Regions from separate parts of the Paenibacillus sp. E194 genome, predicted to be linked through region 4. Evidence: riboswitches for the same ligand, from Rfam matches in the RefSeq annotation. Region 4 holds a riboswitch; each other region holds the start of a gene.

Region 1 (8,358 bases), on a different contig from region 4:
GAAGCAACGCCTCCCATACCCAATCTGCCACCAATCAAGCCAAATCAGTCGGAATCGATCCATTCATCAGCAGACAGTCTGTGGAGACAAGATCGCACTCATCCGGTACCACGTATCTTCAAGGTAGACTCCGTGACTATGCATTCCCCACATGCTAAGGAAAAGCAAGAGAATACAGCTTCATCGGAGCATATTGAGATGCCTAAGTTCACCATAACAGCTGAGCAGGGAGAGCGTGATAATCAGAAAAGTCAGAAGAAAAGACTGGAGTCGCAGCAGGCTGAGCCAGAATCTGGCCAGCAGAAGCAACGTTCTTCCACTTCGACTGAACGCAAGTACATGTGGCAGAAATCAAGCCCGTCGCAATCAGCGGCGCAAGCTTCACAATCATCCCGCTCCAGTATGCATAAGATGAAGAAACAGCATCTCACGATTGCGGAACTGCGGTTGAAGTACCCACATATCTTTAAATTGAATGCGAAGCAGCGTCAAGGAGAACGACAAGTTGCGCTTACCTTCGATGACGCACCGGATAACCGCATTACGCCGCTTGTATTGGATATATTGAAGGAGCACAATATCCGAGCCACTTTCTTTCTCGTTGGCTCTCGTGCCAAGGCATATCCAGGACTCGTCGAGCGGATGGTACGCGAGGGGCATGTGATCGGTAATCATTCGTACAATCATCCATTGTTGACAAAGCTGACGCTACCAGCTTTTGAACACCAGGTGAAGGATACTGAACGCATTATCGAGCAGTCAACCGGATATAAGCCTCGTTACTTCCGTCCGCCATATGGAGAAATCAACGAAGAGCAATTGCGCTGGGCAGGAGATAATGGATACATGGTCGTGAACTGGGATGTAGATACGAACGATTGGCGAGGATTAACCGCTTCACGTATTTTGCAAAATGTGATGCGTGGGGTCCGTCCAGGTTCCATCATTTTGCAGCATGCCAGCGGAAGCACACAAAATGGGTACCTGCATGGTACCGTGAAAGCACTCCCATCAATTATTCAGCAGTTGAGAGATCGGGAATATGAATTCGTCACCTTGCCTGATCTGCTTCAAGATCAGAAGGAAAAGAAGGAATAAGTAAACAAGCCCCGCCATAATGGCGAGGCTTGTTGTTCAATTGCTATTGTAAGTATTTATCTACATCTATTTATAATAGTAGATATTATTTCAACACGTATACTTTAACGTCTTGCACGCCGAATGTGTTGCCTGTCTTCTTGCTTACCGGTACAAATATGTCAACCTTTTTCCCCTTGATTGCACCGCCTGTATCCGTAGCTACAGCAACCATACCGCCTGTCGGCAAGTGTTTGAAATCATATCCCGTAATATACAATTTCGTTCCAAGCGGAATCACTTTTGGATCGACCGCAACTGTGCCTAGTTTCAATGCATTACCCAAAGCATCAACTGCGCCCCATTTGCCGTTTTCACTCGGATGAGCAGTATAGGCTGTTGCGCGCATGCTTATCGTTTTCTTGTATGTCGCTGTACGTCCAGAGGACAATTGAACTACATTTTTAGGAGCAGCTTGTTGCACTGCTGCTTTCTGATTATTCGAAGCCGTTTTGACTGCCTGTCCGTCATTTTTTGCTACACCCAAAGCATTATTGACTGGCATCCCTTCCAATACCGATTTTTGAACAACGGGGCTTGGAAGTTCGATGGAGAGTCCACCATACAGATTTTTCGGATTAATTGTCGGGTTTGCCGACAATACGGATTCAACACTCATGTTGTAATTCTTAGCAATTGAATAGAACGTTTCTCCCTCTTTTACCGTATAAGGCTCAGCCTGTGCCGGCAAAATTTGAAGAATGGACGCAAGTCCAAGTAAAGCTGCAGTAATCGTTAGTGTAATTCTTTTACGCATATGTTCTGTTTTCCTCCTGTGCATTAGCCTGCGGGGTTAGTTGTCGGATTCGGGTCAAGGAGTTCCCCTACGCCATTCCAATTGCGGAATAAGCGATTCACCCCAAGGTGTTCTCAACATATCGAACACCGGTCAATAATCCCCCGTACGGGTGTGTCGTTTCGGCTCGGATTGCATCATATCACAATTTTGTAACCTGTGCGCAGGAATATGATGGTAAGTCTCTGGAACCCGCGCCCCCCAATGGATTGAAGCTTCAAACTTTTTTTATTTCATAACAAATTTGTAATCAGAGATGACATTTTTGTAATCTTTATGTTTCTATCATAGCACATATTTCAGATTTGTAAACGAAAACGCTTACATATTACAACAAGCAATAATAGGCACCCCTTAAGGATGCCTATTCGAACACCTATATATTTACAATACTCTACTTAGAAAATCCTGCGTTCTAGCATGCTTAGGATGGTTAAATAATTGGTCTGGAGAACCTTCCTCCACGATATTGCCGCCATCCATAAATAATATACGATCGCCCACTTCACGTGCGAAGTTCATCTCATGAGTTACGATTACCATCGTCATTCCTTCTGCGGCGAGTGATTTCATGACCTCAAGCACTTCGCCGACCATCTCTGGATCAAGCGCTGATGTCGGCTCATCGAACAGCATCACATGCGGCTGCATAGCAAGCGCTCGCGCAATCGCGATACGCTGCTTCTGTCCACCGGACAGCTGTCTAGGGAATGCCTTGGCCTTATCCGCCAAACCAACCTTGCTAAGCAGCTCCATTGCTAGTTTATTAGCTTCAGCCTCTGGCACATCTTTCACCTTTATTGGAGCAAGGGTAATATTTTGCAGCACGGTCATATGGGGAAATAGGTTGAACGATTGGAATACCATCCCCATTTTTTCACGTGTTTTGTTGATGTTGTGCGACTTGTCTGTGATACACTGATCCTCGAAGCGGATATCCCCTTGTGTCGGAGTTTCCAGCAAATTAATGCAACGCAGGAGAGTACTTTTTCCAGATCCGCTAGGGCCTATGACAACAACCACTTCACCACGGTCAATAGAGACATTTACCCCTTTTAAAATCTCCAATTTATCATACGATTTATGCAAATTTTGAATTTTAATCATGCTCGCTCAACTTCCTTTCCAAACGTGCCACCACTTTCGATAAAGTGAAGGTTAGAATGAGATAGATACACGCCGCTCCAATCAATGGCCCCATCGCTGAATAAATTTTGGCACGTACGATATTCGTTTCAAACATCAAGTCTGCAATCCCGATGGTGCTGACAATTGAAGTCTCCTTAATAATCGTAATAAATTCGTTGCCGATCGCAGGAATGACATTGCGGAACGCTTGTGGAAGTACGATCAAGCGCATCCCCATTGATTTTGACATCCCGAGAGAACGCGCTGCTTCCAATTGACCGTGGTCGATCGATTGTATGCCGGCACGGAAGATTTCAGCCAAATACGCACCACTATTTAAGGATAGAGCAATCGCTCCAGATGTTAGCGCACTGAATTCTACGCCATACTCTGCAAGTCCATAATGAATAATGAATAATTGTACAAGCAGCGGTGTTCCACGGAACACCTCGATATAGGTGACAGCAAACCATTTAAGCGGCTTTATTTTAGACATCCGCATCAAGACAATGGCCACTCCCAATAGTAATCCGAACAGAACGGATATCGCGGATAGCAGCACGGTTATGCCAGCACCGGATACAAATCCTAATTTATACGTCCATAACATGTCGAACCAATCGAACATGACAACCTTCCCCTTCCCTACCTATCACGACTGTTAATCTGTATTTCTTCTATATAAAGAGAAAAAGCTCCTCACTGGTTGAATTCCCACGAGGAGCGAACATATCACATCGAGATCTGTATAGACCGCATATAGATGCAATCCATATGATCTTATTGTTCCGCCAGTTGTACCGCTTGTGTAATGAATTCATCCAGTTTGCCCTGCTGCTTCAAGCGTTCAAGCGTCTTATTCACTTCATCACGCAGTTTCACACTGCCCTTGCGCACTCCGATTACATATCCTTCACTTACTGGCTTCAATTCCACTGGCGCGACAGCGACTTCCTTGCGATTCGCAGCAAATGCCGCTGCCACAGGCTTCTCCACAACGACAGCCTCTAAACGATTCGACTCCAGCGCAAGAACGAGGTCGTTCACCTTATCCAGCATTTCCTTCTTCGCATCAGGGATTTGCTGAACGACATCCTCGAAGGTTGAGCCAAGCTGTACGCCGATTTTCATCCCCTTCAAATCTTCAGGTGACTTATACTTATCCTTGTCTGCTGCACGTACAATTACCCCTGCTTCCGCCAAGTAATAAGGTGTAGAGAACTCCATTGCATTCTCCCGCTCAGGCGTTGGATCTAGTCCCGCGATTGCGATGTCAATCTTGCCTGTCTTCAGTTCCTCAGGCAATGACGACAGTGATGTATCCTTAATCTCTAATTCAGCGCCCAAATCCTTCGCAATTTCCTTCGCTATCTCAATATCGAAACCGACAATTTGATCCTTGCCGTCGATTGTTTTACGGAATTCAAATGGTGGATAGTCAGCACTCGTGCCGAGTACCAGTTTTTTATTCTCTTGAACAGTTGCTAGACGGTCTTCCTTCGCACCGCAACCAACTAATAATGATAGAATGAGTGTGCATGCTGCAACAATTTTTAATGATTTCATTTGCTCCAACCCCGCTCTGTATATGTGTAATATTCCCCGCTCGCTCTTAGTGAGGTAACATCATTATACACGCAGATGCATAGTTATACAACCATTATTTCTTAGGAATTGGTTATTAAAGTAGAATATTAGCGTACAACTCTTCCATTTTATAATACATTGGTCAATTATGGCAACATCCAAACTAGCCTTCTTGCTTCTTGCGGAATAGCGGGAGACTAATTGTGATAACTGTGCGACCTGGCACAGATTCAATAATAAGTTCTCCTTCATGGCGCTCCACGATACTGTAGCAGATGGACAAGCCTAGTCCTGTCCCCTTCTCCTTCGTCGTGACAAAAGGAGTTCCTGCCCTGACTAAAACCTCGGATGGAAAGCCTGGTCCTTCATCTTCAATACATAGAAGAACCCTATCCCCTATCATGCGAGTTCGAATCGTCAACACTTGGTTTTCACTCATCGCTTCAAGTCCGTTCCGAATGAGATTGTGAAGAAGCTGCTTCATCTCTTTCTCATCCATTTCAATAGAAGGAACTGGCGATATGTCCAGGCGGATATCCTGGCAGCGTGCCGATGCTGTTGCTTGCACAAGCGGGTATAATTGTGTAATGATTTCATTCAAGCAATGAGGGCGGAATTGGACGAATTTATGTCTAGCCAAGGTTAAATACTCCGTAATGATCGTGTTCGTCCGCTCAATTTCCTCCATCATCGTACGGAAATAGACATGCTCATCCGCATGCTCCGGCTTATTGCGAAGCAGCTGCAGAAATCCCTTGATTGTCGTTAGCGGATTTCGAATTTCATGACTAAGCGCGGCAGCCATCTCTCCCACAACCTGCAGCGCGCTCATACGCTTCATTTCTTGCTCCATCTGCGCCTTCTGACGCAGCGCCTCACTCATCCGATTCATATCTGAACCGAGCTGGCAAAATTCATTATTGGATTCGATTCTCACTGTCACGTCATAATCCCCACCGGCAATACGATGAGACGCCTCGACTAATTGATGCAGTGGAGTCACGATCAAACGGCGGATCCACCAGTTTATTAGGAAGTAAATCACAACAATAAGTAAACTGATCGTAATTAGGGTTACGACCCATACGTAAAGCAACACGCTGCTAATAACTCCCGCAGGCAGCATAATGATTGCTCTCCAGTTCGTCTCCTCAAGCGGCATTGAGAATATATACATGGAGTTCCCACGATAGTCATCAATGATAACAGACTCGTTAGAGTCATTTACTTTGCGTAATAATGTCGCTGTATCTTCATTAAGATTGGTGTATATATTGTCATAAATCGTTCGTTCTTCATCTGGGTCGTACAATAAATCGCCTTGTAGGGAAGTAAGTAGAATCTTGCTGCTGGGGTGTACACTTAGCTTGTTTGCTAACTGCTTCAAATCGCCAAACCTTATATCAACTCCGGCCACACCGAGCAGTGTGCCTCCTGAGTCGTATACAGGCGTGCTGATGGATATCATCGGTAGGTTTACATAAGGATCAATGTATGGTGCTGTCAAATAGGTTCCATTCTTCTTCACTGAACCATGATAATAGTCGTATCGCGGGTCATCTCGATACTGAGGCAATGTCTCGTCCACATGTTCTTGTTTATAGAAATTACGGAGCAGACCGGATTCATCATGACCAAACCAGGATGTAAATTTCTCCTTCCATTTCGAACCGGTCTGCATGGTGAACCAGTACCCGAATACGAGATCCTTCGGTTGAAAAGCATACCATTCTGTCAATTGATTCACTTCAGCCTTGATGCGCCCAGATGTGTCGAATATGCCCTGAATGACCCTCGCATATGTCTCAACCATTCTCTTGTGGTGACGAATGGCCGCTTCAACATCGTGAGCGGCCATCTTAACTTGATTCAAATAATTGTTCTGCATGCTCGTCTCAATAATCGAACGAACAGCTTCATAAGAAAATGAAAAAATAATGGCCAACGCAGCCACTAGTGTCGTCACTACCCGGGCGCTTAGTTGGCTATGTATCGTTCTAAACATAACATCCTCCGATTGACAATTGTCAAGACAAGATATCGCAGTCCGTTACAGTCTGGATGATATGTACGCGCGCAGTTCTTCTAAGTCGAACGGCTTCGAGAAGAAGCCAATCGCTCCTGCCGCCTTCGCTTCGTTAACCTTGTCTGCATCGCTATAGGCAGACATCATTATGACTTCGGTATCTGGACGCATCGTACGAACCGTATGCAGTACATCGAGGCCATTCATATCCGGTAGGCTCACATCCATGAGCACAATTTTACTTGGACACGCACGCATTGAATTAAGCGCCTGCTCGCCCGTCTCTGCTTCTCTTACTTCCAGTGGCAGTTCATCCAGTGCTTCCTTCAATAGAATCCGGATAGGCATCTGATCTTCCACGACAAGAATGGAGCAATGGCTCGCCACGTCTTCTGCTTCGTCCGTCTGTGCATGCATAAGCGCATTACGATCTACCGCAACCGCAGTTTCTTCTTGTACACATGAACGCTGCTTGATGACAAAGTATAAGTAAATAATAAATGGGACAGACGCGGAAAATATAACGAATAAAAATAGTTCCACTATCCTATCCTCCTTCCGATGAGGACGACAACAATCGAGTTATTACGACAACATCATGGATGATTATGATACATATTATAGTATGTTTTGTCGAAGTAAGATATGCTATTTTCTTAATTTCCCCGAAAAAAGACCTTTGCATGAATTAATCACGCAAAGGCCGTATAAATTCAAATGATATTCGAAGAGATCATAAATCCGTAGATTCCTCTATCGTATCTGCTTCAATCGGCATGTTGACCGGCAAGGTCACAATAACCGTCGTCCCTACCTCAGGCTCACTTTCGATGGACATTTCTCCTCCATGAGCCTTCACCAATTCGTACGTAATCGCCAGTCCGAGCCCTGTACCGCCATGACTTGGATTCACTTGATAGAACTTGTCCATTACTTTGGTCAAGTGTTCTTCGCTTATTCCAATTCCTTGGTCAACAATACGAACAACCACTTTCTCCGCATCCCACGACGTATGAATCGTGATCACCGACTCTTCTGGGGAGAACTTGACCGCATTATCAATCAGATTCAGGAATACTTGCTTCAATCGATTCGGATCCGCATTCAGAATTTGCTCGTTGCCTCTGACGCGTTCCTCCAATCGAATTTGCTTCTTCTCTGCTTTCATTCTCACTTGCAGGATCGTGTCTTCGATAATTGTCGCGATGGATACCTTCCGCCAGTGGAACTGCAATTTATTCTCCTGCAGCTTCGAGAAGTCGAGCAATTCCTCAACAAGCCCAATTAGGCGATCCGTTTCCTTATGAATAACGTTCAACCCCAGCTTCGTCTCCCCTTCATCTAACGGACCAGACAGCAAGGTCTCGCTCCATCCCTTGATTCCCGTCAATGGAGTCCGCAATTCGTGAGAGATCGATGAGATAAAGTCATTCTTTAATTGGTTGCTTCGCACAATCTCATGAGCCATGAAGTTGAGTGTCTTAGACAGCTCCCCAAGCTCGTACTTATATCCATCCTTGGCTCTGACATCGAATCGTCCCCGCGCCATCTGAGCGGATACAGCCGTAATCTCATTAATTGGCCTCACGATCGAATTCGCCAGCCCAAGGCTAATCACTAATACAATAATTAATATCGTAATCGAAATCAGTATGGATACGAGCACAATGCTATTCAACTGACT
Region 2 (8,358 bases), on a different contig from region 4:
ATTCTGTTAACGGTCTTTGCACTTATGCTTGCTGGCTGTGGCGGAGGATCTGGAGAACAAGGTTCCTCCTCCGGAGGAGACAAGGGGAAACAGACCGTTTTGCGTTTTGCAACATGGGATACTGGCGAGAAGCTGAAGGTTCAAGAAAATATCGCGAAGGCGTTCGAAAAATCCCATCAAGGTGTCAAAGTACAAATTGAACCTTATGCAGACGGCTTCGATCAGAAGCTGGCGGCATCGTTCGGTGCGAGCAACCCGCCTGATGTGATGTTGATGTGGGATTTCCCAACATACCATTCAAACTTGGAGCCGCTGGATGCTTTTACGGAGAAAGATGCAAGCCTGAAATTAGACGATATATATGATGGCTTGTTCAATTATGTGAAGGTAGATGGCAAGACGTATGGTATGCCTGCGGGCTTCACGACACGGGCTATGTATTACAACAAGAAAGTGTTCGATGCAATGGGAGTCCCATATCCGAAAGATGGCTGGACATGGGATGACTTCAAGGATATTGCAACGAAGCTGACAGATAAATCGAAGAAGCAGTATGGATTCGGTGTCCGTGCTGAGAACGACCCGTATGATCTGCAAGGATTTATCTGGAGTAATGGGGGCAGCTTCATCAGCGAAGACGGCAAGACGATTGAAGGCATTATGAACGGGCCGGATACGGTAGCGGCTGTTCAAATGTTCGGGAATATGGTGAAGGACGGATACGGAGTCCTCGTAGGAGGAAAAACGCAGCTTGGCGGTAACGACATCTTCAAAGCTGGTAAAATCGGAATGTGGGAGAGCGGTGTATGGCCACTAGACGGGTTTAAGGAAGCGAAGGTTGATTTCGGGACTGTTGAAATGCCAGCGTTCCCTGGCAAGCCTGTGAAAGGCGTAATTTCGGTAAGTGCAGTATCGATTGCGAAGCAATCGAAGCAGAAGGATCTGGCATGGGAGTTCGTGAAGTTCTTTATTTCGGAAGAAGCTGTTAAGATGAAGAGCGATGCTGACCTGCCGATTCGTAAGAGCGTCGTGCAAGGAATGAAGCTGGATACATCCGAGCTGTACGCACCGTTCTATCGCATGCTGGAGCGTTCCGACAACACGCCAGCCTTCTTGCTCAACAGCAACTGGAACCAGATGAATCGTCACCTGTCTACTGCAGTTGATTCAGTCATGCTGGGTGAAGATGCACAGAAAGCGCTAGATACGGCAGTGAAGGAAGCGAAAAAATTTATTGAGAAGAAATAAGTAATAATGAGAAATAAACGGGGCCGTTCCTTCGATGAGGCGCATTACGTACATGCGTCCTTCGATATGAACGGCCCTTGGCTTTTCAAAATGATAGGGTATGGAGATATGCTCATGTACTCGTTCTATTTCTGTACGAACAAATGGATTAAATTGCATTCAACGGTGTTGATGTTTATGTCCATGTCGTGATCGCTCTAGCGTGATCTTGGTTGCGATGAATCTTCGCAAGCGCATATACAATCCCAATTGGAGAAAGGAGGTACACAAGACCGATTAGGAAACCGACTATTGTTCCATCAAGCATGAATGACAGGGACATTAAGAAGTTGTCGAGCATAAGGTGAGCGAACATGGCCGTCCACCAGCTATGCTTCAGCATAATGAACAGGAAGAACATGCCGATAAACAGGAGCTCTACCGGCCGAGAGTAGTACGGATAGATTGGATAGGTGACATGTCCGAACGCCCATACAAGGGTAGGGATAATCCCGGCTAACCATGGGTTGCGGAACAATCGGTTCAGCAGTCCAACCCCGAACAAACGATATATCCCTTCCTCCGAAATAGCTGCAACCCAAGCTAGAAGAGGGAACAGTGGTGCAATTCGCAGGTTGAGCGGTGATTGTGAGGCATCGGTCGATGACCACGCATGAAACCCTGATTCCAAAATGAAAAATACAACTGTTTGCATGCCGAGCAATACGCCTGTGTACGCGATTCCGATCCATAATGCTTGTGTGAGCTTGCCGCCAAATGCGCGGTCACTCCATGTAGGCAGTACATCTCTGTACGCAGACAACTCCCATGCTCGCTTTCCTGCATGGAGAGAGAAGTAGAGGATAACGCCTTGAATTACTGTAATTGCGGCTTGAATGGCAAAGGACAGCCCCATATTCACCCCGTCCACAGGGGTACGGAGTTCCAGAGCGAAGAGACCCGGAAGCACGTTCCATAGATGCAGCAGAGAAATTCCGCATGAGACGGCAGTAAGAGCGAACAATGTCTTCGATCCGAACTTCAGGCCATGACGGTAGACGATGCAAGCGATCAGTGAACATGCACTTAGTAGGATCGTCATCCACATATAGCCGATATTGTAAATGGACGATGCGGTCTTCGTTTGATGTAGTTCTTCAGCTAGGTAGCTGTTCGGGATAACCCAGAAGGGCTTCAGCATGACAATACGATCTTGGGAGAAGACGGCCTTCACATTCAATGCAGCTTCACCTAGTCGTGCTTCAGGCACGTTATACTCAACCGTGTCTAGCTCTGACGATGAATCAATGAGTTTTAATTGGGCAGGATTCCATCCCATGTGTTTCAAAAGTGTATCAGCAAGCTTCTTACGGTTCACTGGATCCAAGGCAGTCTCCTCATTTTCTGCTGACGCCATATCCACCTGGTTTCCCGTCACCCCGTCTAAGTTCGAGGTGATAGGAGGCTTCTCCTCCCATTCGAATCCAATAATACGACCGCTTGTCATGTGAACGTCAATGCGCATGACACCGGATTTTCCAGCTCGATTCATATTCAATAATACCTGAAAAGTATCATAGGGGCTGGATGGTTCCCATTTCTGAAATGAAGCGGTCAGCTTCTCCTTGCTCATGTAGCCGGAAACCGTTGATTGACTGCGATAAATGACGGTTGGTGCAGTAGCTTCTTCAGGCGTAATTGAAATATGGAACTGTTTCAAGTCCTGTACAAATGTGAGTGCCTTTTGCGCTGCTTTTTCTTTGGTTAAGAGGGATTGGCTGGCTGCTGATTCCATCATGGCTTCTGTCTGTTGAAAGGGAATGAATACCTGAACAATGAGGAATAATAGAAATCCGGCCATAGAAGAAAGAAGAAGCGGCTTGGATACATAGGACATGTTGGAACCTCCATTCCATCACACATTTAGCGTATGGTTGCTTATTTGTTCATTTTATCCACTTCAACTTTGTAAAGTCCAGCAGAGAAAATGAAGAAACACCTAGCGATAATGAGTGTTTTGAATACAATTGAAGAAAATAGGGGATTGTAAGCGCTATTTATTCAAGTTTTTCGTCTTATTCTGGTTAATTTGTTCATTCCTTGACTTTGTATGCTGCAGGGGAAACGTATATAATCTCGTTATGAATTGCATACAAGCCGAGTTTCGTGAATGAACGAAAGCGGGGGACCCGATAAATGGGGTGAATATCGCAGTTGTGGATGCATAGAATCCACTTGCGATTAGGGCAGCCTGAACGTGCCCGAATCCGACAGCTAACCTCGTAGGCATGTACGTCAGGATACCAGCGATAGCATTGGATTTCCAGTGCTTTTTTTCGTGGGGAAAAAAGAGGTGACTCCCGTGGAGGGAACAAAAAAGGCCATTCGATTCAATCTGACACCACCGCGAATTCTGGTTGTAGGGTTTGCAGCAATTGTATTATTGGGCGCATTTCTACTCATGCTTCCGATATCAAATGCGGATGGGATTCCGCTGCCATTCCTCGATGCATTGTTCACGTCAACGTCAGCAACTTGTGTGACGGGGCTCATTGTGGTGGATACGGGCACTCATTTTACCGTATTCGGGCAGGTGGTCATCATGCTGCTTATCCAAATTGGTGGGCTTGGATTCATGACAATGGCAACGCTGTTCGCATTAGCACTGAAGAAGAAGATATCGCTGAAGGAAAGGCTTATATTACAGGAAGCGCTTAATCAGGGCAGCATGGAAGGCATCGTGCGCCTTATCCGTAAAGTGATCTTGTTTGCGGTATGTATCGAGGGGACGGCAGCTGTACTGTTCTCCGTGCGATGGGCATTTGATCTTCCGCTAGGCAAGGCCATTTATTTCGGTATCTTCCATGCTGTTTCTTTTTTCAATAACGCAGGCTTTGATTTGTTCGGCTCTGTCAGTGGGCCGTTTTCGAGCTTAACCAGTTATGTCGGAGACCCTATTATTAACCTGGTATCGATGCTGCTTATTATCCTTGGCGGGATTGGATTTATCGTCTTGTCCGATTTGGTGGAATACAAGCGTACTCGCAAGTTGTCTCTGCATACGAAGATCGTGTTAACGATGACGGGATTGCTCATTGTAATCGGAACGGTCGTTATATTTATATTTGAATTTACCAATACACGCACGTTAGGCAGTTTGAATGGCTGGGAGAAGCTCTGGGCATCCCTGTTCCAGTCGGTCAGCCCGCGTACCGCTGGAGCGAATACGATTGACATCGGAGCCATGCGCCAAGCCTCGCAATTTTTTATGGTTCTTTTGATGTTCATCGGGGCATCACCAGGATCCACTGGTGGTGGTATTAAGACGACGACGTTCGCCATTCTCATCGGAGCCGTATTTGCTATGATTCGCGGGAAAGAAGATATCGTCATTTACCGGTATCGACTCGCCAAGGATCGTATCTTCAAAGCAGTTACACTAACGCTGCTGTCATTGTTCTTGGTCATTATCGTATCGATGATATTGTCGACAACAGAAGATCATAGCTTCCTGATGATATTATTCGATACAACATCGGCCTTCGGAACGGTAGGGTTATCAATGGGATTGACGGCGGATTTATCAGATATCGGAAAAGTGCTGCTGAGCCTGACGATGTTTGCAGGCCGTCTTGGTCCATTAACGTTGGCTTATGCGTTAGGCCCGAAAAATGAGCGGGAATTATACCGACACCCAGAAGGAAAAATAACGATAGGATAAGCAAGTTAGATTGTAACGGACGAAGGAGTATACAGGGATATGGAGTTGCAGCAGTTTGCAGTGATCGGGATGGGACGTTTCGGTTCGAGTCTCGCGAAGGAGCTAGTAAAGCTTGGACACCAGGTGCTAGGCATTGATAAAGATGAGGAAGTAATTGGGGATGTTATGGGCTTCGTAACCCATGCAGTTGTAGCGGACGCATCAGATGAAGAGGTGCTGCGCTCACTCGGCATACGTAACTTCGATTGTGCGATCGTAGCCATTGGTGACGATATTCAGACGAGCATTCTGGTTAGTATTCAGATGAAGGAACTTGGCGTGAAGAAGGTTGTCGCCAAAGCACTTTCCGAATTGCATGGACGTGTTCTGGAGCGGATCGGTGTGGACAGGGTTATTTACCCAGAGCGGGATATGGGCATTCGCGTAGCTCACCAACTTGTATCACCGAACTTGCTGGATTACATTGAATTGTCCAAGGAATATACCATTGCAGAGCTGAGCGTGCCTGGCTGCATGCAAGGAATGGCGCTCAAGGATGTGAATCCAAGAGCTAAGTTCGGGTGCAGCATCGTGGCGCTGAATAAGCCGAAAGGCATTATTATTGCACCATCAGCCGAAGATGTGCTTGATGAGAAAGATATTATGGTTATGATCGGTACGAATACGCAAATCGAAGATTTTGAAGAAGCATTTATGTTGAAGGGGAACGATAAAAAATCGTAAAGCATCCCTTGCCATAGAAGGTCACAAATAAGCCTGCAGTCATCGCTTGTATGGATAAGCGACAACTGCAGGCTTATTGCTTATGTAAAATGGCTCTACATGACTACAATTTTGAATACGATATAAGTCAGGAAGAAGTAGGCACCCATACTTGCTGTGATGAACAGAAAGCGATTCGGACGTACAACTTCTGTCTGCTCCATTGCTTCGGTCGTGACCAGAATAACGGATACGAACCAAGTGAATGCTGCTACTGCAACAGCTAATGAACTGAAACCAATGATCGCGAGAAGGAATGCGAGCACAAATCCTAAGCCGAAAGGCATTTGCATAGCAGCCAATTGGACAAATGTCGTCTTCAAATCAAGCGGCTTGCTGCCCTTCCAACGGCTAATGAACCAAATACTAATAAAGAGTGCGGCCAATCCAATAATCTGATAAATGAACAATTGAATGAAAAAGCTAAATGGCGGGGTCAGAGAACCTGAACCGCCTAATAAGCTAAGTGGACCCATTAGTGAAGCGAACAAGCTTCCAAAGAGCGTGTAGCCGAACAAGGCAAAGGCCAGTGCGGAGACTAACGCGGCAATGACCGCATACACCCAATCAGAGACTGCAAGATTGCGAGCACTTGCCGGATTCTTCAGCAGTTGAAGGATATTCTTGCTGTCAATTGACTTGGCCCATTCAGGTACAGTGCTGCCTGGTGTCTTGTGGGACGCTGTCTCAGCAGTGGCGGATACTTGCTGTACAGATGCCTCTGCTGCGGAACTAGCATGCTGCGACGAGGCAGCCCCTGCCCCTGCGCTGCACTGATGGGGCTCATTGTCGTTGATTGGCTTGCCACAACGATTACATACAACCATGGTTTCCATTTCCTCCTTATTCTCCCCTAGTTGAGAATGTTTTTTGTCTAATCTTACTCCATTCGACAGCAAACGAGTGTAATCCTCCTTTTTCCTTTCTATCCATGACTATTTCCCTAGCTGTGATAATGATGCTGCTTCCATAATTTCCTCAATAAACTGCGTAGCGATAGGACTCAGCAGTGCTTGTTCCCCATATACAATGGAAGTTACACGTTCGGTTTGCCTCAATTCCTTCAGGGGTACGGCAATCAGATCGTTATCCTTGAGCCATTCCAACCGAAGATAGGAGCGTGGCAGCAAAGCAGCTGCATGACAGGTCGTGAGCAAGCGAACTATCGCTTCGAAGGAATCGATCTCCATGCGAATATCAGGCATGATGCGGTATCGGCGGAATAGATCATCGATAAGCTTGCGGTACCAGGTTCCCTTAGAGAAGAGAAGCATAGGCAGACCGTCCAAGCGGGACATCGTCCAATTGCGGATGCTGGCAAGTGGATGACGGCGTGGCAGCACCAACTGAAGATGATCCGCAAACAATGGAATACACATCAACCCTGGCTCACGAATCGCATCGGCGACGATGCCAAGATCAATGGATTGTTCGCGGACAAGCGAGATGATTTCATGCGTCTTGCCGGTAACTGCCTTGAGTCTTGCGTCCGGATGCTTCTCGACGAAGGAGGAGATGAACAGCGGCAGTGTCGTCTGCAGTGTGGTTAAGCTGGCCCCAATAGTGATGGACGATTGGCCTTCTGCTTTGAAGGACGCAATGGACTTCAAGAAATCGAGCTGACGATTGCGAATATCGATTGCAAATTCGTACGTGAGCTGGCCAACGCGCGTTAGCTCCAGCCGCTTGCCATTCCGGATAAACAGCTCTACACCCAGCTCTTCCTCAAGCTTCGCTACTTGCCTGGATAGAGCCGGCTGAGAGATATTCAACCGCTTCGCTGCTTGATTCAAGCTCGTCAGTTCCACAACCGCTGCGAATGATTCTAACAAATCGAGCATATTTCATAGCCTCCTACGATATGAATGGTGAGCTAAGCGCAAAAATGAATGGCTTCTTATGCGTTTTAGTTATAAAAGATATAAAAACATTGCAATTCCATTATAAGGGGATTAGGAGTAACATGGTAGTGTCACAAGTTGTTCACATAACTACAGAAGAGCGGTTTGCAGGAAGAACCGCGAATGTTGTCGAAAGCGGTAACAATTGCGTCATGTCAGTGGTTTTTCGTTGTGACAAATTATTGACGCTTTCGACATGCACAGGTAAAATGAGGATGTTTATTACCAAAATCTACTGGGACACAAATGGAAAGGGGAACCGGCACGCTTATGAAACGAGGATATTTTTACTCGCGCAAGCTGCACTCGCTTCTTGGAATTATTCCGCTCGGATTCTTCATTGTCGAGCACATGCTGACGAACTACGCTGCGTTCGATGGCGGGAAGGAAGCATTTCAGGGCAGTGTCAAATTTTTGAATGAATTGCCGCTTATATTTTTCCTAGAATTGTTTGGCATCTGGCTTCCGCTTCTGTATCACGGCGTATATGGGTTGTACATTGCGTACACATCCAAGAACAACGTAGGCAATTATAATTACGGCCGTAACGTAGCTTTCTTGATGCAGCGGATAACAGGGGTCATTACATTCGTATTTGTCACATGGCATGTGTACGAAACACGTGTTCAGATTGCGCTTGGCAATATTACGCATGAGCAGCTTGGCACATACATGCATGACATTATTACTTCTCCAATTATGTTTATCATATATTTGGTCGGTGCGATTTCTGCATCCTATCATTTT
Region 3 (8,358 bases), on a different contig from region 4:
TGGCATCTCGGAGCGAACCTGCTCTAAGGCACGGCGAATCGCTTCTGGCTTTGCATTCTCCACACCAAGATCCCCTTTAGCTATCGCCTCATGTCTAGGCAGGAAAGCGTGCTTGCACCCAGGTACACGTTCGGCTATCGTCTTCCGAATTTTCTCCCCTGCATGATCTGGATCCGTAAAAATAATAACGCCTCGGCGCTCTTGGGCCAATGCGATGCGTTTTATCGTTGTATCATTAATCGCCGATCCACCCGTCTCAATCGTATCCGCTTCAACGGCACGGTGAATGGCAACGGTATCATCTTTGCCTTCTACAACTATTACTTCGCGTATCAATATGCTTGCTCCTCTCACCACAAGGCTGCTTCCTAATTCCGCATCCTTCCCTTACTTTCCATTCATAAATAAACAACAAAAGAAGAGGGTGTCCCCTCTTCTTAGCATGACATAAATCATTATTCATTACTATATCCTAATTACACACGGCTGCATACCTTGTGCATTAGTTCGATTCCGGCTTGACTGGGCCAACCACGTATACGGTGTACCCCTTCTTGCGTCCGAACTTGCTGACCGCCTTCTTGCTGTCGAAGTATACATCGATAATTTTCCCCTTGACCGCGCCACCTGTATCTTCAGCACGTCTGAATCCAATCCCTTCGATATATACCCACCAGCCGAGCGGAATGACCTTCGGATCAACCGCGATAGTACGACCTTCTGATACCATCGCGCCAGATGCTGTCTTCGCACCAGCCGATCCCTCAGATTCCGTATACGCCGTCAGTTGAACGTTCTTCAGCACTTTTTTATAGTTAAAATCTTTGTCGCCACTGGAAACATTGTCAGAATCGTCTTCCTGCGCGTTCATTGACAGAACAGCAACTTCCGGTTCCTTCTTCGTTCCGTAGGCTATCACTTGATTCACTTGTTTTGTATGAACGGATTTGTCGACCATCTGCGAATATACGAGCTTACCATCCTCGTACGTTTTCTGTACTTTCTGGACAACCAAGCCTTCTTTTCCATCTTGAACCGTCTTGGTCTTCCCCTTAAGGAGAGTAGCATCTGCCTGCTTCACCACTTGATAAGGAACCTTCACTTTACGCTCTTCCATCTTCTTGCTGACACGAACAATGCGAATGTCCATGTCCTTCGAAATAGAGGCACGCTTAGAAGGGAATACCTTATCTTCAGGATTCACCTGGATTTGCAGCGAAGTTAGTGCATCATGCACCGACTTCTTCGTCGTAAATTGTGTTTCTTTCTTCCCATCCGCTGTAATTTGGATAGGCAAAGCGCGTTCAATAATAACTCGATCTCCATCAGCAATTTCTGCATCAAGCGGCTTCGATACTACATCGTATGCCCCAAGCGCTATCGCATGCTCATCCAAAACATTGCGAAGCGTATCTAGGCGAGTTTCGACTGAACGCTCTTGTCCATCAACGAGCACAGCCACTGTCTTCTTCGTTACATTATACCAAGTCAAGACTGCTATTAATGTGATCACGATTGCTACAGCTGCAATAACGGTGATAACACGTACATTTTCATGCTTCCATCGCAATGCGAGTGACATGCTGGATGATCGGGGTTCATGGGTTTCGTTGTTCACGATCTGTCCCATTTCTCGGTCCTCCTTACATAGTCCCGCCGTCGAGTGCTCTGCATGATTCCATCTGACGCGACTATTTCAAGAATGTTTACGAGAGACTTCACTTGCCATAAACGAGCATGTAATCGTTCAAGACAATGCCGAAATCTCCGTACCAACGTTTCAGTATTGGCTGCTCCCACCTCCTATTTCTTACACCCTATGACGTCTTTATTCTCATTATTCAAAAAAAGAATGTTTGAGAGTAAACAAAAGAAGCCCTTCGTAAGAGGAGACTCTTTCGCGGCTTCCGTAATAGAAACCCAAACGTCAACAGTGTAGGACGCGAGGAACCCTCTCTCGGTACGCTGACGAGGTTAGCTGTCGGGTTCGGGCTTGAGAGTCGCCCTATCGGAACCAACCGGCTCATGGCTCGGTCGTCCCTAATTCACCCCAAGGAATTAATCCGTGTGAATGAACATGTACTCATGTCATGTCGTTCACACTCTGGTTCCCCCGCTCTCCACTTCATGGAGATTAAGCGATACTGAATTAGTTGGAACAATATTGAATTGTGTAATAACATCTGTGAGAAATCATATCGTGTTTGCAATCTTCTTGTAAAGACAGTAGCAATTCCGTTTTTCGCGAAAAATGGTTAAAAAAATGTAACTTAATCCGTTTTTCATAATGAAATCCACTTATTTTATGGCCGATGTCTTTTTTTCACTTGTTTTTGGCCCGTTTTCACGTGATGTCAAAACATGTCATAGCATTTTGAGTCGTCATTCTGCAAAATTCTTCAAATTCCATACCCTTCAGCTCTGCTGCAACCTCTGCAACAAGACGCACATATGCGGACTCATTACGCTTGCCTCGGAACGGATGGGGAGTCAAATAGGGGGAATCTGTCTCCACAAGCAATCGGTCATTCGGAACCTTAACAAGTACTTCTTTCGGCTGTTTTGCATTTTTAAACGTAACGGGTCCTCCAAATGAAAGGTAGAAGCCCATATCCAGACACATCTTCGCTGTTTCCCAGCTACCTGAGAAGGAGTGCATGATGCCCCCTACTTCGTGAGCCTTCTCCTCGCGCAAGATGCGGATTACATCTTCGTGCGCCTCACGATTATGAATAATGATCGGCATCTTCAATTCTCGCGCCAACCCAATTTGCTCGCGGAATACACGGTGCTGAACATCCTTCGGAGAAGTATCCCAGTGATAGTCCAGTCCGATCTCGCCAATCGCCACAACCTTCTCATGTTCCGTTAGCTTGGCGATCCAGTCTATATCCTCCGGCTTCATCGTTATCGCATCTACCGGATGCCAGCCCACAGCTGCATAGATGAACTCATATTTCTCCGCCAACGCCATCGTCGTCGGGATCGTCTCTCGATTGAACCCGATGTTAACCATACGGGTCACCCCTTGTTCAACGGCCCGTGTGATAACCTGATCGCGATCCTCGTCAAAATTGCTGCTGTCTAAATGCGTATGCGTATCAAATAACACGTTTATGCGCTCCTTCTTGTAAATCGATCTAATGGTTGCGGCGTATAAACATACGCCTTGTATCTTCCGTAAGGTGATTCGAGACTTCTAGAAGCTTGTCCATTGGGAAATAGATATAGTGTTTTCCACGGCGAATGCCGCTAATGGAACGTACAATATCCGATTTCTTGGACAGCTCTACAATTTGCTGATCCCGTCCCCATAGCATAATATGTTGCTGTGAACGGGCATCTCCCTTTCGATATACATCATAGGGCTTGTCGAAGGGGGAATCGAACATAAGTTCATAGTTTGGATCAAGCCCAATTTGCGACCACTCTGCCCGCAATTGTTCCTGTAAATCGTCATCCATCTGTTCGATTTCAATATATTTATATAGTTTACGCTCCATGAATCGCTGGCACAAGTCAACGAGACGTTCATCCTTCTCCCTTGTCCACTGCATGAATGCGGTCTGCACAAATGCCTCATCCATTTGGACATATTGTTCCGTCGTAATCGTTCCTTCAAATAAAGAATCTAGTGGAGAGAGGAAATATTGAAAAGTGTATCCACCCAAATACAATTCTTTGGCTCGTTTGAAAATCAGGCGCAGTAACATCTCCGAGCTTCGGGTTACCGGATGGAAGTAGACTTGCCAGTACATCTCATATCGAGCTAGCAAGTAATGCTCTACTGCGTGCATGCCGCTCTCTTTGACTACAATCCGATCCTTAAGCGGTCGCAGCACCCTTAGAATACGATCGATATCGAATGTACCGTAATTAACACCGGTAAAGTATGCATCCCGCAGCAAATAGTCCATACGATCCGCATCAAGGGAGCCGGATACCAAATTCACGACAATCGGCCGCTCATATGTCTTACGAATCACTGATGCCACCTTGGTTGGGAGCTGTGGATCTACTTGTCTCAGCACGCGGTTGATATCGGTATCTTCTATTATAATGCGGTATGTCCAATCTTCATGAAACATATCGAAGGCCTCTTCAATGGAATGAGAGAATGGTCCATGGCCCACATCATGAAGCAATGCAGCACATAAGGCAACCAGCCTCTCTTCCTGCGGCCAGTCCTCATATTGGTTTCGTTCAAATTGAGAAATAATCCGCCGAGTAATCTCGTATACGCCCAGAGAATGAGAAAAGCGGCTATGCTCTGCTCCGTGGAATGTTAAATAGGAAGTTCCTAATTGGCGAATGCGGCGGAGCCGCTGGAATTCCCTCGTGTTAATCAAATCCCAAATTGTTCGATCTTGAACATGCACATAATTGTGAACCGGATCCTTGAACACTTTTTCCTCTAATAACATTGAAAATCACTCCTTTCGATTCGAACCTTTTCGACATAGTCTGCCTTATTGTCGAAAAGATTTGGTTTATTCTTGTTTCTGTTTATTTTTGCATAAAAAATACCATACGAGTGTAAAAGTGTACGCTACGTCGTTAAAAACAGCTTAATATAAGCTAAAAAAACCTAAAATCCATAAATTAGCACGCCAAGTATACATTTTTTAGGTTGACTAATTTGGGAATGGTTGGTACGATAAGAATCAGCCAAAAAGAATTTTGTCGAAATATGACATTTCATGCTAAAGCAAAGAGGAGAGCGTTGAACTATGATGAAGTCCACTGGTATCGTCCGTAAAGTAGATGAACTAGGTCGTGTCGTCATTCCGATCGAGCTTCGCCGCACCCTTGGTATCGGTGAAAAGGATGCGCTAGAAATTTACGTTGACGGAGAGCGCATCATGCTTAAGAAATATGAGCCAGCATGCATCTTCTGCGGCAATGCAGAGAACGTTACATACTTTAAAGGAAAAATTGTTTGTCACGAATGTATATCAGAAATACCACAACCTGTGACAAAATAAAAAAATAGGTTATAATAGCTCTAATCACATATGTTAATTCTAACCTTTTTATATCTTCCTTGATGCCTCCATGGTTTTGAACCCACCATGGAGGTCTTTTTTTGTTTTACAGCAACGGTTTCCCCTCTATTGTCTGCATATTTCACATATGATCCATTGTATCCATTCTTGTTCTATAACAAAGCCTGATAGATATCTCGTTTGGATACACCGCGATCCTTGGCTGCCAGTTTCATTGCATCCTTGCGTGATACTCCCTGTTCACGTTCATAATGCGCAACATGCTCTTCTTCCGTCAATTCGTGCCACCATGCTTGTCCCGCATCTTGAGAAGCTCCATTCTCATCAGCGCCCTCGACGACGATACAACATTCTCCTAATGGAGGATGCTCGCTTACAAAGGCAATGCATTCGCCGACCGTACCGCGGATGAAGTGTTCGAAACGCTTCGTCAGCTCACGGGCAATCGTAATCCGGCGGCTGTCTCCGTATGCGGAAGCTAGCCGATCGAGCGTCTTCGCAATACGGTGCGGTGACTCATAGAATAACAGCGTTCCCGCTTCCATTCGGAGTGAGGTAAGCACTGTATCTGCATGCTTCTTCTCCCGCGGAAGGAAACCCACGAATGTGAAACGATTCGTGGGTAGCCCAGACGCAATTAAGGCAGATAAGGCCGCATTCGGGCCAGGAATCGGAATAACAGGAATACCCACTTCTACAGCTAGTTGAACAAGATCTGCACCCGGATCTGATATCGCGGGTAATCCGGCGTCGCTCACAAGGGCGATACGCTTGCCTTCTTCCATAATACGCACAAGTTCAGGGCCGCTTGCCTGCTTGTTATGCTCATGATAGCTGTACAGCGTCTTCCCTGTAATTTCGAAATGACTCAACAGCTTCCTCGTCTCGCGTGTATCTTCCGCCGCAATAATATCGGCTTCCCGCAGTATGCGTACGGCCCGGAATGTCATATCTTCCAGATTCCCAATCGGCGTCCCTACAAGATATAATGCCCCTACATTTTCCTTGTCTTGCTGCTGGTAGCTATATTGTTCCGTCAATTGCATATTATCCATCCTTCAGCTGCGAGGCTTTCCCATAATAGATATCCATTAATTCCTCACGATATTCATTTCCTTCATTATATACGATAAGCGGCGGTAATAGCCGTACATCCGGCTTGCCGTCTCGCGCGGCCTCAATCAGCACCATATTGGCCTCTACATCCTCGCGTGGATGAACGAAGCGAATACGCTTCGGCTCCAATCGATATGTCCGCATAAGTGCTATGATATCTGTCAAACGGCTAGGACGGTGAACCATGGCAAGCTTCCCGCCCGTTCGCAGCAGCTTAGCACTCGTGCGGATCACATCCTCCAGTGTACAGGCGACCTCACTGCGAGCTAGTGCATAATGCTCGTTCTCTTTCACATCACCCGCCGTCAACGGCATATAGGGAGGATTCACTGTTATCATTTCGTAAAAGGGACGCTCTGCATCTGGTGTAAATGCCTTCAAATCCCCTTCGGTAATGCGTATTCGCTCTTCCAAGCCATTTAGCCGAACGCTGCGGCTGGCCATATCCGCAAGTCTTGGCTGTATTTCCAATCCATCGATTTGCGCATTAGTCCGTGTGGACAGCAGCAGTGGGATTACCCCATTGCCTGTGCACAGATCCATAATCCGGCCACGCGTTGGCACGGAAGCGAATCGAGCCAGCAGGACAGCATCCATGGAGAAGCTGAACACCTCTGAGCTCTGTATGATTCGTAATTGATGAGTGAGCAAATCGTCGAGCCTCTCAGATGGATGCAGCCCGATCACATCGTTTCTATTCTCCATAACGCCCCTGCCTTTATCATCTTCATTTACGTACTACTCACACCTATATCTATAACGTTTCATAAGGGATTTCCTCATCAGCTATGCTGTAAATTGCCCCTAATATGATGAAAAAGCCGTAGGTGGGGAACCCTCTTATCGGTTCCCACTGACCTACGGCCGCGGTTATTTATTGAGGAAGGACAGACAGAACAAACAGTCACCTTCCGTCCGCAAATGTCCATAATACACGTTGCAAATGTGAAACCCTTCATGATACAGCCGCGCCAAATTATCATACCCTTCGCCAACCACGTTCTCTTTGGAATCCCCGTTCGGATCAGGATGTACTGCGGGTGCCGAGTCTCCCTTCACCTCAGGTTCAACTTCCAAGTGCTCGTGATGCTCGTGGTGCAGTACTTTGCGCAGCTGCTGATTCTCCATCCACAAGCGTTGATTCTCTTCCAGCAGCTCTTTGACGACGAGTTTCAGCGCACCAAGCTCTTGATGAAGGTCTCCCATATGCGTTTCCAATTCATGAATCTGCGCAAAAATGTCTTTCTTCTCCAAGTTCCCACCCCAGAGCGTGAAAATGTCCGCTATTTATTTTATGACAACGTCGTCGAAAGCAAAATCTTTCACCTTGCCGATATCGGCTAATTGGACGTGCACTTTGCGTTCACCGGCATTAATACCGACGACCTTGCCCTCTCCTATCGAGGTAACAACCCACTTGCCGACTGTAGGAAGCTCTTCTTTCACGCTTTCATAATTGTCATGCTCGTATTTCAGGCAGCACATCAAGCGACCGCACAAACCGGATATTTTCGTAGGATTCAGCGATAAGTTCTGGTCTTTTGCCATTTTAATTGATACTGGTTCAAAATCACCTAACCATGAGGAGCAGCATAACACGCGCCCACAAGGCCCAATGCCGCCAAGCATCTTCGCCTCGTCCCGTACACCAATCTGCCGGAGCTCAATCCGTGTTCGGAATACGCTAGCCAAGTCTTTCACCAGCTCGCGGAAGTCCACGCGTCCTTCTGCCGTAAAGTAAAAGATGATTTTGTTCCGATCAAACGTATATTCAACATCTACAAGTTTCATCTTCAATTGATGCGCCTTAATCTTGTCCATACAAGTTGCGAACGCATCCTTCGCAGCTTGCCGGTTCGCATCTACCAATGTAGCGTCCGCTTCATTAGCGATGCGAATGACTTTCTTCAAGGGAAGCACCACATCGTTCTCACCGACGGTCTTCGGACCAATCACGACTTTGCCGTACTCGATGCCGCGCGCCGTTTCGACGATCACATGCTGGTCCCTCTGGACCGGCCATTCGACCGGGTCGAAATAGTATATTTTGCCCGCTCTCTTAAAACGGACGCCGACTACATTATACAATCAAGTACCTCCTTGGATTCCAACCAGAAACTGCTCGCAAGCAAGTTGCGGGCTTACATTGGCGCGCACCCGCTTCTGCGCCTCCGTCGCCGCATCCATGCACCGAATCCATCCTTCAGCCGACTTCGTCCAGGCCAGCTTGCTGATT
Region 4 (5,843 bases):
ACCTATCTGCAAAGGCTTAGCGGACAGATTCGATATCACAGCCATGAGACCAATCGAGGTCTGGCAAGTGCAATTAATACTGGATTGATGATGTCCAAAGGCAGCACGATATGCATATTGAACAGTGATACGCTCGTAACGCCGAATTGGTTGTCCGGTATGCTGAATTGCTTACACAGCAACATAGAATTTGGTATGGTTGGATCAGTGTCGAACCGTGTTGCCGGCGAACAGCAGATACCTGTGCCTTACGAACATGTCAAAGATATGTATGACTTTGCTGCTGAATATAATATCCCGGATGCAAGCCGGTGGCACAGCACAGATCGTTTGTTCCATGTGTGCCGCCTTATGCGCCGCAGCACATTTGAAGCGAATGGATACTTTGATGAGCGATTTGAGAATAGCGGATTTGCAGATGAAGATTATCATTTGCGCATGCGGATGGTAGGGCTCAAGCTTATCGTATCAGGGGACGTATTTATCCACCGCTCGTTCCATGCAAGCCTGCAGGAGCAGGACGGTCACACCCAATCTAGTCAGGATAAGCATGCGGCTTTCTTTCAAGAGAAGTGGGGCAATGCTTATGATTGGCTTCAGCGTATTCGTACGCAGCATGGGATGCTTGCGGGACGGCAATGTCAGGCATTTTATCCGTCTCAGGTGGCAGTTACTGGACTAAACGATGCAAATTATTGGATTGAAAATGGGGCAAAACGTCCTGTTCAAGGGGAGTTACGTATTCCGATTGTACGGGTAAGTCAGCTTGAATTGCGGGGATGGCCAACAGGAGTACCGATTGAGGCTGCTGCGGTTGCGCAGAAATGGAGTAAACAGCATGAAACAGAGGGAAAGATTCCTGACGGTGCTGTATTCAAAACGGAACTAGGCAAGTATTATCGTCGTGAGGGTGAAGCATGCAGAGAGCTTGTTAGTGATCATGCGCTGAACCGCTGGGGATTCGCTGATAAGGTAGCAATCCGTACGGAACATGAGAGAAGCGACCTTACGGAACAGTTGCCAATTATGGCGCACCCGGTCATTCATTCCTATCATATTTGAGGAATTGAAGAGTGGAAGTTAGGCCTTGTGCTTGGGAGGGGAGAATATTGCAACATTTCATCACGGACATGATTGGTCAAATGTCATATACGCAGCGGCATATGGCGCGCGTGCTTGACGCAGAGCGGCATGTAGCGGTTCGCATGGCGCAAATCGTGCATGCACTGCCGGATGTTGACCCTCAATTCGGGGGGGAGAACGATTATAAGGAATACTCCCAGGCATTAACGAAAAGTATCGTTGCTTATCTGAACGGAATTGCAGAGCTAGAGGAAGCGATGGCGGAACAGCTGCAGCATGTGTTGAAGGAGATTTCGGATGATGCAGAGGAATAATGCGCATGCAAGGGGGGATCTGCATGAATAGAGAACAGTCCTATCACGTCATTCTGGAGTCTATGGCCAAGATGCAGGGCAATGTGGCGAAGATCCTAGAAGCAAAAGCGGTAGAGGCCGAGAAGATGCGCAACTGGACGTTGAATCATATGACAGAGCACTCGTTCACGAATCATCGGGAACAGATTGTCGAACCTCTTGACGTGCATGCACAAGTGGTTGAAGTAATCGAGAGTTTGACGAAGCTGCAAGTCAGTCTATCCCACAATATGAAGGTACTGCTCCGGCGGGAGGAATCCGAGGGTTACGGAGATAGCCTCGGAGGGGGCTTGTTGAATGGAGAGTTCGGGATAGGAGACAAAATGTAATGGCTGCAGCGCACGAGGAGCAGCAGGTGCAGATTGAAATGATCAAGGCCATTGTACAGAGCCAATCCGCATTGGCACGTATGTTGAATCAAATGGCTGACCTTACAGCACATTCAGAAGCTGCAACGAAATTGCTTAAGGACAATATTCGTCTGTTGTCCATGTATCAGCTTGCACTATGCGGCATGGTCACAGGTTTTCAGACCCGTATTCGCAAGACAGGCACAGCTGCGCCTCCATGGCTGCATCCGGATTGTCAATTCGAGGAGATGAGAGTGGAGGAGGGAGAAGTTGCAAGTGAATAAGCAGAAGCGAGCACAGAGATCCCGGCGGCAAATGGGACAGCAGAAGCTGGTTAGCGGCACTGCATCAACGGGAAGCGTAAGGAAAGTGAGCAAGCAGGTTCCGCAACGGAAATTGCAACGCCGTCTTCAGGTTGTGAACCAGCCCGAGTGTCGGCGTACAACGAAGCAAATTGCCTCAACACATTCGACTCATCACCGCATTCAACATCCTGCATTTCAAGATGGATATCGGGTGGGGTATGCGAAGGGATATGAAGATGCACATCAACTGTCCTATGCCAATCAATCATAACGAAGTGAACAGTCTGACACTTGCATAGGCAAGAGGAGGGCTGTTTTTTAATGGATGTCGAGCGATAGGATTCGGGTAAGAAGGAACTTGAAACAAATATAATATCACATGTCGGTAAACGGAGTAGAACGATGCGCAGTTGTAAGCTTGCGCACCGTCAGAAATTCGAAGTTGGTTTACATTTCCCTTCAAGTTGGGTTCAAGAAGGGAGACGCCGCTTCTAACTTGAATGTGGCTCCATTTGTAAATAGAATCAAATCCAGGAAATCCAAACAAATGGTCAAACAAAGCGTTTACATACAGGTATTTATTTAAATTTCTTTGTTTTGCTCATGAAATCATCGCCGCATAAGCAAAGTTGAGAAATTGCGAGGTAATGATGCTGTAATGAGAGATAAGATGGGATTAGTTGATCACAATTGCCCGGAAATGGAGAAATTATGGTTTTCATTTCATTTACAGCAGGAGGGGAAAGGCGTAAGATTCAGTTCAGCAACAACAACGTTATCCGTTGCGTCTCAATCGCTGAATTCCGCAGGAAGCGGAAGCGGGGGAACCAATGAAGCGAATGGAGCTGAGTGGACAGTCAGCAGCCACCGTTCGCATGGGGTGAATCCGGCACAGGATCGCTGTTCCTGGCTGGTAGGGCGACTCTTCGCGCCCGAATCCGTCAGCTAACCTCGTAAGCGTACGGGAGAGGCGCGCCTGATCATATGGCGACGCACCTCTTTCTTGCAAGTAGGGCTTCGGACAGATGAACAGGAGGAACTGGATATGTACGATGCGGACCGGGTCATTACAGTGTTCGCAGGCTGTGAGACGGGGATTGAATTCATACGTCAGTTGAAAGGAGCAGGATATTCGGTTGCGGGTATTGCCCATAATGGGCGATTGGCAACGCGATTGGAAGGTGTTGGCGTTCATTCCGTATGCCGAATCAATACGACGGAGCCGAAGGCGTGGGCCGTCCCTCATGTCCCGATTGGCCGAATCTATGTGTTTGAACAGAGCTTTGCGCTTTCCTGCCGGCTTCTTCAAATATGCCGGCAATGGACGACGGATCCGATCACAATCGTGACGAAGCGTCATCATCCGCAGTCGATCTACCGATTGCTTGGTGCAAATTACGTCATTTATACGCAATCGGATCAAGTTTCATTTTTACTATCAGATATCATCTAATTTATCCATATAGGCAATGCTCACCGCTGAATCCCATTCATGGGAACGGGGGAACCAACGTTAGTGCGCCAGCTGTACATCTGCAGTTCGCGCAAGGGGTGAATCCGGCACAGGAATCCGTTCCTGGCCGGTAGGGCGACTCTTCGCGCCCGAATCCGTCAGCTAACCTCGTAAGCGTCCAAGGAGGCAGCCTTTATTTCGTCGTGGAACATTACGCGCACGTTTATTTGACGATGCGCGAAATAGGCCACACGGAAAGGGTCCCTCTTTCCGTGTGGCTTTTTGTGTTGCCTGCGCGTTCCTACTGAGCAGGAAGTCTTGGTAGGAGCGGGATCGCGGCAGCATTGCCTGGAGAGATGAGAACCTTATTCAGGAGGAGGAAGGGACTATGTTTGATGCAGTCATGATGATTCTTCTCGCACTGCTTGGACTAAGCGTATTGGGTATTCTCCATTGGTGCAAGACGGAAGTGGAGGAACGGGGTGATCGCTCATGATGATCGTGTTATTCACCTTGATTACGGCGCTGTTCATTTATTTGCTATATGCCTTAGTCAAACCGGAACGATTTTAGTTTGGGCAGAGTGATTGTTGATATTTGTACATTAGAGAAGGGTGGAACGGAACAATGAGTGCAATCGAATGGATCGCCATTGGAATTACCTTATTGCTTGCCTTGGCGATAGCGCGTCCGATCGGAATATATATGGCAGGGGTGTTTGACAATAGCGGAGCTCCAAGACCGCTGGATCTTGTATTTGGTCCGATAGATCGTTTTTTGTTTAAGTGTTTCGGCATTAAGGATCAATCGCAAAGCTGGAAGGCATACGCCTTTACGGCAGTTGCCACGAACGTGCTGATGATTGTGGTGACATATGCAATATTCCGCCTTCAAGGGGTATTGCCGCTCAATCCGAATGGCATTCCTGGCATGGAACCGGGAGTAGCATTCAATACGGCGATCAGCTTCATGGCGAATACGAACTTGCAGCACTATAGCGGTGAAAGTGGACTTTCTCCGCTGTCACAAATGACGGGCATTATTTTCTTGATGTTTACGTCACCTGCTACTGCGCTAGCGGCAGTAATGGCCATTATACGAGGGTTGACTGGCAAGCCGCTCGGCAACTTTCTGGCTGACTTAGTTCGTTCGATTACACGGATCTTTATGCCAATTGCTATTGTTGCCAGCATCCTGTTCATCTGGAATGGTACGCCGCAATCCTTGAGTCCAATGGATACTGCAGTCACGGTTGAAGGAGCAGAGCAGCATATTCCGCTTGGGCCCGTAGGCTCGATGATGTCGATTAAGGAGCTTGGCAACAACGGCGGTGGCCATTATGGAGCGAACTCAGCACATCCATTTGAGAATCCGAATGGTGCAACGAATGTACTTCATATTCTGCTTATGCTGATGCTCTGCACAGGGTTGCCGTTTACCTACAGCCGCATGGTCGGCAACAAGAAGGAAGGGCGTGTGCTGTTCGTCTCCATGGCGATTCTGTTCCTGATTATGCTCGGATCATCTCTTACAGCCGAACATATGGGCAATCCTGTGCTTAACGCAGCAGGATTGAGTGGAACAGGTAGTATGGAAGGGAAGGAAGTTCGTATTGGCGTTGCCCAGTCCTCACTGTATTCGGTCGTTACGACTGCATCAGAGACGGGCGGTGTCAACAATATGCATGATACGCTGACACCGCTTGGCGGCTTGATCCCGATGGCGAATATGATGCTGAATACCGTATTCGGCGGCGTCGGTGCGGGATTTATGAACGTGCTGCTGTACGTCATGATTGCCGTGTTTTTATCAGGCCTCATGGTTGGGCGGACACCTGAATTTTTGGGACGCAAGCTGGAAAGTAAGGAGATGAAACTGCTTGCGGTTACCCTGTTGGTACATCCCATATTGATTCTCGTACCAACGGCGATTGCAGTTGCCACACAAGCGGATACCCTGTCCAATCCAGGATTCCACGGATTGTCTCAAGCGTTGTATGAGTTTACGTCTTCTGCGGCGAACAATGGTTCTGGCTTTGAAGGATTGGGAGATGCAACGCCGTTTTGGAACATTTCCACAGGTATTGTCATGTTCTTGGGGCGCTACGTATCGCTCGTTACGCTCCTTGCCGTAGCAGGATCGATGGCGAAGAAGCAGCCAATTCCGAACACAAGTGGTACGTTCCAGACGAATACGGCGCTGTTCGGTATCGTATTTGTCTGCACAGTACTTATTGTGGGTGCTCTGACGTTCTTCCCGGTAGTCGTGCTCGGTCCGGTCGCAGAACATCTGACGTTGT

The links. Region 4 has a riboswitch for cyclic di-AMP ahead of kdpF (K(+)-transporting ATPase subunit F). Riboswitches for the same ligand answer to the same signal wherever they lie in the genome.
Region 1: linked by a shared signal. The riboswitch ahead of AZ66_RS14425 (3D domain-containing protein) and the one ahead of kdpF (K(+)-transporting ATPase subunit F) in region 4 are both predicted to bind cyclic di-AMP.
Region 2: linked by a shared signal. The riboswitch ahead of AZ66_RS02270 (TrkH family potassium uptake protein) and the one ahead of kdpF (K(+)-transporting ATPase subunit F) in region 4 are both predicted to bind cyclic di-AMP.
Region 3: linked by a shared signal. The riboswitch ahead of AZ66_RS09720 (3D domain-containing protein) and the one ahead of kdpF (K(+)-transporting ATPase subunit F) in region 4 are both predicted to bind cyclic di-AMP.

Annotation. Positions count from the first base shown of each region.
Region 1 covers NZ_JMDX01000092.1:3,469-11,826, forward strand. The annotation lists gene AZ66_RS30620 (polysaccharide deacetylase family protein) at 1-1,098, shown strand, start outside; gene AZ66_RS14425 (3D domain-containing protein) at 1,184-1,894, opposite strand; cyclic di-AMP (ydaO/yuaA leader) riboswitch at 1,904-2,071, opposite strand; gene AZ66_RS14430 (amino acid ABC transporter ATP-binding protein) at 2,318-3,040, opposite strand; gene AZ66_RS14435 (amino acid ABC transporter permease) at 3,033-3,689, opposite strand; gene AZ66_RS14440 (transporter substrate-binding domain-containing protein) at 3,842-4,627, opposite strand; gene AZ66_RS14445 (HAMP domain-containing sensor histidine kinase) at 4,812-6,653, opposite strand; gene AZ66_RS14450 (response regulator) at 6,699-7,217, opposite strand; gene AZ66_RS14455 (sensor histidine kinase) at 7,408-8,358, opposite strand, start outside.
Region 2 covers NZ_JMDX01000008.1:31,390-39,747, forward strand. The annotation lists gene AZ66_RS02255 (ABC transporter substrate-binding protein) at 1-1,248, shown strand, start outside; gene AZ66_RS02265 (CPBP family intramembrane glutamic endopeptidase) at 1,424-3,124, opposite strand; cyclic di-AMP (ydaO/yuaA leader) riboswitch at 3,373-3,531, shown strand; gene AZ66_RS02270 (TrkH family potassium uptake protein) at 3,590-4,948, shown strand; gene AZ66_RS02275 (potassium channel family protein) at 4,988-5,671, shown strand; gene AZ66_RS02280 (hypothetical protein) at 5,767-6,537, opposite strand; gene AZ66_RS02285 (LysR family transcriptional regulator) at 6,646-7,551, opposite strand; gene AZ66_RS02290 (succinate dehydrogenase cytochrome b558 subunit) at 7,882-8,358, shown strand, end outside.
Region 3 covers NZ_JMDX01000052.1:16,769-25,126, forward strand. The annotation lists gene rnmV (ribonuclease M5) at 1-336, opposite strand, end outside; gene AZ66_RS09720 (3D domain-containing protein) at 503-1,630, opposite strand; cyclic di-AMP (ydaO/yuaA leader) riboswitch at 1,948-2,151, opposite strand; gene AZ66_RS09725 (TatD family hydrolase) at 2,345-3,112, opposite strand; gene AZ66_RS09730 (HD domain-containing protein) at 3,141-4,424, opposite strand; gene AZ66_RS09735 (AbrB/MazE/SpoVT family DNA-binding domain-containing protein) at 4,731-4,985, shown strand; gene rsmI (16S rRNA (cytidine(1402)-2'-O)-methyltransferase) at 5,159-6,052, opposite strand; gene AZ66_RS09745 (tRNA1(Val) (adenine(37)-N6)-methyltransferase) at 6,054-6,827, opposite strand; gene yabA (DNA replication initiation control protein YabA) at 6,993-7,376, opposite strand; gene AZ66_RS09755 (PSP1 domain-containing protein) at 7,410-8,210, opposite strand; gene holB (DNA polymerase III subunit delta') at 8,211-8,358, opposite strand, start outside.
Region 4 covers NZ_JMDX01000288.1:384-6,226, reverse strand. The annotation lists partial or broken gene AZ66_RS25330 (glycosyltransferase family 2 protein) at 1-1,062, shown strand, start outside; gene AZ66_RS25325 (hypothetical protein) at 1,110-1,397, shown strand; gene AZ66_RS25320 (hypothetical protein) at 1,421-1,765, shown strand; gene AZ66_RS25315 (hypothetical protein) at 1,765-2,070, shown strand; gene AZ66_RS25310 (hypothetical protein) at 2,063-2,362, shown strand; cyclic di-AMP (ydaO/yuaA leader) riboswitch at 2,876-3,066, shown strand; gene AZ66_RS25300 (hypothetical protein) at 3,137-3,544, shown strand; cyclic di-AMP (ydaO/yuaA leader) riboswitch at 3,559-3,736, shown strand; gene kdpF (K(+)-transporting ATPase subunit F) at 4,037-4,117, shown strand; gene kdpA (potassium-transporting ATPase subunit KdpA) at 4,172-5,843, shown strand, end outside.